2 regions of the Mycobacterium sp. HM-7 genome follow, and region 1 is predicted to be linked to the other one. Evidence: predicted binding sites of a transcription regulator. Region 1 holds the regulator's gene; the other holds the start of a gene.
What was found. The regulator LexA, encoded in region 1, represses DNA repair genes until DNA is damaged. The targets are predictions, from matches to a motif close to CGAACANNTGTTCG.

Region 1 (3,413 bases):
CGGCGCCCACGCGGTCACCGGCGACGTGCTGGCCAAGTACCGCGCGGCCGGTGGGCCGCAGGGCGATCTCGGATTCCCGGCGAGCAACGAGACCGACGGCGGCATTTCGCCGACGAGTCGGATCGCCACCTTCGCCGCGGCCGACAACCCGGCGATATTCTGGACACCCGAGCACGGCGCGTTCGTCGTCCGCGGCGCGATGAACGCGGCGTGGGACAAGCTCGGCGGCGCCACCGGGAAGCTCGGCGCGCCGACCGCTGACCAGACGGTGAACGGCGACGTCGTCAGCCAGAAGTTCACCGGCGGCTCGGTCTCGTGGAACAAGTCCAGCCGTGCGTTCAGCACCGAGCCGGCGGAGCTTGCGTCGCAGTTGAGCGGTCTGCAGGTGCCCAGCGTCGACCTGCCGGGCGGCGTGACCTCCCAGTCCGACGAGGCCGGCAAGTGGTACGAGTTCCACTGGTGGTGGCTGCTGGCGATCATCCCGCTGTTGCTGGTGGTGGTCGGCATCGTGATCGCGGCCCTGCTGCGGCGCCGGCGGGGTGCCGGTCAGGAAGTCCCCGATGACCAGGATGCGTACGACTACGACGACCACGAGTTCGGCGACGGAGAGTACGGCGACCCGCAGTACGCGGACGGCGGCGTCGACAGCGAGTACAGCGACGAATTCCCGGCGGAGGACCAGCAATTCGACGGCCCGCACGGTGGCCCCGCGTTCCAGAGCAACCCGGACGTCATCGACACCGCGCCGACGGTGTACCCCGATTTCACGGCCGAGCAGCCCGCGGACGAGCCGGTCGCCGGTGAGCCGGACGCCGATGCTGAGACGCAAGCCGAAGTTGACGCCGAGCCCGTCGACGCGGCCGAGCCCTACGAGCCAGAGCCGCAGGCGAGCGACGCCGATGGCGCTGACGAACCAGCCGATGAGCCGACGGCATCGGTGCAACTGCCGGACGCGCTGCGTCGCGGTGGCGCGGCGGCGGGTCTGACCGCTGCCGGGTTGGCGGGCTTCGCGGGCCTTCGGCCGCGGAATCCGGGCGACCGAGCCTGGGCTGCGCCGGCTGCTGCCGACGCCGGGGACCAGGACGCTGATGAACGTGCGCCCCAGCCCGAGGAGCAGGTCGCCGAGGCCGAGCCGCACGTCGACGAGCCGCCTGCGATCGCGACGCCCGCGGAGGACACCGCGGCCGGCCCGGCCAGCGGCAGGCATCACGCGCTCGGCGCGGAGGAGCCCGAGACCGCGCAGATGTCGTTCCGCGTCGCGACCGGTGCCGAGCCGCCCGAAGGTTACGTCATCAAGGCCAACACCAAATCAGGCCTGTACTGGGTGCCGGGGGCTCCCGGATACGACGACGCCGACGTTGAAATCTGGTTCGCCAGTGAGGAATTCGCGGTCACCAACGGATTCGTTCGAGGCTGACCGTAGACGGTTGAGCCCCGCTGCGAGCGACTGCAGCGGGGCTCACCTGTAGGTCCGGCGGGCGTCAGATCTTGCGGATGACGGTCACGACCTTGCCGAGGACGACGGCGTCGTTGCCCGGGATCGGATCGAATGCCGGGTTGTGCGGCATCAGCCACACCTGGCCCTTGGCGCGCTTGAAGGTCTTCACCGTGGCTTCGCCGTCGATCATCGCCGCGACGATGTCACCGTTGTCGGCCACATTCTGCTGCCGCACGACGACCCAGTCGCCGTCGCAGATCGCGGCGTCGATCATGGACTCGCCGACCACCTTCAGAAGGAACAACGAGCCCTCGCCCACGAGTTCTCGGGGGAGTGGGAAGACGTCTTCGACGGCCTCCTCGGCGAGGATCGGGCCGCCGGCGGCGATCCGGCCGAGCACCGGGACGAAGGTCGGCTCGGGCAGCGCGTCGGAACCGGCGACATCGGTGGTGATGGTGGCTCCGGTCGCGTCGTCGGCGCCGCGGACGTCCACGGCGCGCGGACGGTTCGGGTCCCGGCGCAGATAACCCTTCTTCTCCAGCGTGCGCAGCTGGTGGGCCACCGACGAGGTTGACGTGAGGCCGACGGCATCGCCGATCTCCCGGATGCTGGGCGGGTAGCCGCGGGTGGTCACCGAGGCGCGGATCACGTCGAGGATGGTCCGCTGACGTTCGGTGAGGCTGCTGGATCGTCCGCCTGTCTGGGTGTCCGGGGTATCGGTGCTGTCGCTCATAGGGACGAATCTAGCCCAGTGCACCCGAATCATCAAACATGTGTTCGAGATGGCCGGATCGGCGTGTCGCGGGCGGGATCTGGTTGTGACGCCGGTTGTGACGTGGTGAAAGCGGTGACGAAGTCGCGGAACGGAACTTGTCGGTGGGTGGTCGTATCGTTCGCAACAGTTCGATCACATGTTCTACCGTTCGAACGTTTGGGCGATATAGTCGAACATAAGAGCGATCGAACCTATGTACGAACTCCTGAGAGGAACCGACATGACCGTCATCACCCGCGAATACCCGACCGACGTCGTCGTCCGCACCGTGCCTCGGCGTGGAGATGTGAATCGTCAGCGGCAGGCCCGGCTGCGGCCGGCCGGTTCCCGTCCCTCGGGTGCGGCGTTCCGGCACCGGGGCACCGGCGTGCTGACGTCTCGCGCCTCGCACCGGAGCAACCCGATCACGCCGTTGACGACGGTGATGCTGGCGCTGGTCGCGGCGGGGATCACCGTATGGCTGGGCCTGGTGGCGCAGTTCGGGGAGGCCGTCCAGCCGACCTCGTCGGCCGCCTCCGTGCCCGCGCAGCTCGCGGTGGTCCGGGTGCAGACGGGAGAGTCGATTCAGCAGGTGGCGCGGCGGGTGGCGCCCGACGCACCGGTCAGCGCCGTCGTCGACCGCATCAAGGAACTGAACAAGTTGCCGTCGGTGGCGCTGAACGCCGGGCAGACGCTGATCGCGCCGGTCGGCTGAGGACAGCCCGTGCGCACCTCGATCGGCACGGCGCCCGGCCGCGTCAGAGCGGCACGGGTAGGCTCGAGACCGTTCGAAACGGTCGATTGTCGGTGCGGCGAAGGAGCGGTGATGCACTGTCCGTTCTGCCGGCATCCGAACTCGCGTGTGGTCGATTCGCGAGAAGCTGATGAAGGGCAGGCGATTCGGCGTCGCCGGTCGTGCCCGGAATGCGGTCGCCGGTTCACCACGGTGGAGACTGCGGTCGTTTCGGTGGTCAAACGCAGCGGAGTCACCGAACCGTTCAGCCGGGACAAGGTGATCAAAGGCGTACGGCGCGCGTGCCAGGGTCGGCAGGTCGACGACGACGCCTTGAATCAATTGGCGCAGAAGGTCGAAGATGCGGTGCGGGCCACCGGATCTCCCGAAGTGCCGAGCCATGAGGTCGGGTTGGCGATCCTCGGGCCGCTGCGCGACCTGGACGAGGTCGCCTATCTGCGGTTCGCGTCGGTGTACCGCTCGTTCTC
Region 2 (3,413 bases), 2.8 Mb from region 1:
CGGTGAAGCGATGGCCGAGCGACCCATTGGGCACCACGGGGGTGCCATCGGCGTCGAGAAGGACCGGCTTGGACTCAGCAGCTTCGGTGTCGGCGTACTCGCCACCGAGATCCGCTGCGGTGAGGAACTTTCCGGGCACCAACCGGCCGTCGCGCTCGGTCAACGAGACCAGGAACGGCAGATCGGTGTACTTCTTGACGTAGCCGGTGAAGTACGGGGTGTTCCTCTCGACGAAGAACTCCTTGAGGATGACGTGGCCCATCGACATCGCCAGAGCGGCGTCGGTACCCGGATGGGCCGGCAGCCATTCGTCGGCGAACTTGGTGTTGTCGGCGTAATCCGGGGACACCACAACGACTTTCTGTCCGCGGTAGCGGGCTTCGGTCATGTAGTGCGCATCGGGGGTACGGGTCACCGGGACGTTAGAGCCCCACATGATGAGGTAGCCGGCGTCGAACCAGTCGGCGGATTCGGGAACGTCGGTCTGATCGCCGAACACCTGCGGCGACGCCACGGGCAGATCGGCGTACCAGTCGTAGAACGACAGCATCGATCCGCCCATGAGCGAAATGAACCGTGCCCCAACGGCATGGCTCACCATCGACATGGCGGGAATCGGCGAGAAGCCGGCGACGCGGTCCGGGCCGTAGGTCTTGACGGTGTAGACGTGGGCCGCCGCGGCGATCTCGGCGGCTTCCCACCATTCGGCGCGGACGAAGCCACCGCGGCCGCGGGCCGACTTGTAGGCCTTGGCCTTCTCGGGATCCTCGACGACGTCGGCCCATGCCAGTACCGGGTCCTGCAGCCGTTCCTTGGCTTCGCGGTAGTAGTCGAGCAGCAGTCCGCGGACGTACGGATACCGCACGCGCGCAGGCGAATACGTGTACCAGGAGAACGACGCGCCACGGGGGCAGCCGCGCGGCTCGTACTCGGGCTTGTCGGCACCGATCGACGGGTAGTCGGTCTGTTGCGACTCCCAGGTGATCACGCCGTCCTTGACGTAGATCTTCCACGAGCACGATCCCGTGCAGTTGACGCCGTGCGTCGAGCGCACCACCTTGTCGTGCGCCCAGCGGTCGCGATAGAAGTCGTCGGCCGACCGCCCACCAACCTTGTGGATGGTGCGCTGGTCATCGGAGATTTCACCGCGGTGAAAGTACTTGGACAATCGCAGCAGCGCATCGCCTGGCTTCGCCGCAGGCGATGATCCGGCTACCGCCTGGCTTCCTGGCAACTCGGCCACAAAGTGCTCCTTTCGAGCCGTTGAGACAGAGGTTAGGACCGGTCGGACCGCCGTCAAAAGAACGCACGAGCCCTTTTCAGGGCCTGTGCGACCGCGTTAACAGGGCTGTCATGTCATGAAATAAACGCGATTTCGGCATCGCGGTTCCTACCTGCGGCGATCGGTTGATCAGGGCAAACGCGAAGCAGCAGGGTGCGTCGCCCGTCACATTGCTCCGGGGCTGCGATCCGGAATTCTTATCAGCGCGGTAACAAACCGCGGCCGGTGCCCGGAACGACGGATTCCCCTCCGCTGACAGACCACTGGCACTGTCACCGATGTCCTGATACATCACAGATGCGCGGCGGATTCACCCTTGCAGTTCGAACGTTTGTTCGATACGATTGGGTATGGGAACCACGCCGGATCTCCAACCTCTTCTCGACCACCTTCGTGACGTGGTCGTCCCCGAGAACATTGCGGGCGAGGACGCCGCCAACGTCATGCGGGTGCTGCAGCTGATCCGCGGCGTGGTCGATCACCTGGCAGCGACGGTGGCTGGGGTGCTGGATCGCTGCGGTGTGGCGGCGGCGCAGGGGCGCACGCTGCGGGAGCTGTTGATGTCGCTGGGCTGTGCGCCCGCGGTGGCTGACCGGCTGGTGCGGGTCGGTGCCGCCCTGCCGTTATTGCCGACGCTGGCGGCCCATACCGCCGATGGGGTGGTCTCCGGTGAGCATGTCGACGCGATCGTGAAGGGCATCAACCACATTCAGGCGCGTGCACCAGGTCCGGTGGATGAGGCGGCCCGGTTCGCGCAGGTGACGGATTTGTTGGGGCAGTTCTTTTCGGGGGCTACTCCGGCCGCGATCGGGGACCGGGCCCGCCGGCTGGGGAACCGGGTCGCCGCGGCCGAGGGCGGGTTGCCGGCGGCGGAGGACCGCTCGATCAACACCCTCGATCACCGCGTCACCAGTGACGGACGCCTGCAGGTGCGGGCCGATCTGGATGCCGAAGTCGGTGCCAAGTTGGTGGCCGCGGTCGAAGAGCTGTCGGCGCCGCGACCCGAACCGGATGGCACCCCCGACACCAGGTCGGCTTCCCGGCGGCGGGCCGATGCCCTGGAAGCGGTGCTGGATATCGCCGCCCGGGGTGGGGACGTCGCGTCGGCGCCGCGGACGCAATTGCTCCTGACCGTGCCGGCTGATACCCCCGACCTCGCTCAGTTGGAGTTCATGGGGTCGATCAGCACCATGACCCTGGAGCGGTTGACCTGCGACACCGCGGTCACCACCGTGATCGTCGACGGCGAACAGGTACCCCTCGATATGGGCCGAGAGAAACGCCTGTTCCCGGCGCATCTGCGTAAAGCCCTGTACCTGAGGGATCAGTGCTGCATCAAATGCGGCGCACCACCCGGACGCACCCACGCCCACCACATCGTGCACTGGACCCACCACGGCGAAACATCACTGGGCAACGGATGCCTACTGTGCCCGGCCTGCCACGCCAACGTCCACCACGACGGCTGGGACGTCGTCATGGGCCTGGACAAACACCCCTGGCTCATCCCACCGCCCACGGTCGACCCACGCCGCAGACCCATCCCCGCCTACAACCGCCGCACCATGCGACTCGACGCAGCCGCGTAACCACCGCAGACAAGTGCCCAAACCTGCTGTGCACCTTGATAACTCAATAGCGTACCCGGCCTCCATGTTCGCGCGGCGGGTGGAATTCGCATCCGCCGCGCGAACATCAGGCCCCGCAAAATCGGCAGGGACCTAAGGCATTCCGATGAAATCCACACCCGTGGTGATCGCCGGACGATGCCGCAGAATCCGGTAGTGCGCCAGCCGGCCCAGACCCTTCGTGGTCTCGAGTCGCGCATCGGGCCAGGCCTCGGCGATCTCGATGCTGGCCGAGTACGGGCTGTCCGGGTCGTCGGGGTCATGGATGAGCAGCAGTGGCCGGTCGCCGGCGTGCGCCGCCGACGCGGTGATGTCGGTGTCCAGCAGCGGCATCCCGATCCGTTTGTCCAGCCGCCGGTGCAGCCGGTCGCGGATCCGTCGGCCGAAGTTGTGACGTTCGGCGAAAGCGTCGAGGTACCACGTGAAGTCGCCCATCGGTGCGAGGAACACCAAACGTCCGGCGTGCGCACCCCGCGCGGCTGCCAGCGCGGCCGCCTTTGCAC

Region 2: a site for LexA is predicted at 1,607-1,620, ahead of ACWW1C_RS27750 (DUF222 domain-containing protein). Genes of this name have one in related genera too.

The regions. Positions count from the first base shown of each region.
Region 1 covers NZ_CM132657.1:2,430,955-2,434,367, forward strand. The annotation lists gene ACWW1C_RS11675 (sunset domain-containing protein) at 1-1,417, shown strand, start outside; gene lexA (transcriptional repressor LexA) at 1,482-2,171, opposite strand; gene ACWW1C_RS11685 (LysM peptidoglycan-binding domain-containing protein) at 2,434-2,907, shown strand; gene nrdR (transcriptional regulator NrdR) at 3,019-3,413, shown strand, end outside.
Region 2 covers NZ_CM132657.1:5,771,563-5,774,975, forward strand. The annotation lists gene ACWW1C_RS27745 (nitrate reductase subunit alpha) at 1-1,234, opposite strand, end outside; gene ACWW1C_RS27750 (DUF222 domain-containing protein) at 1,633-2,871, shown strand; gene ACWW1C_RS27755 (alpha/beta fold hydrolase) at 3,004-3,413, opposite strand, start outside.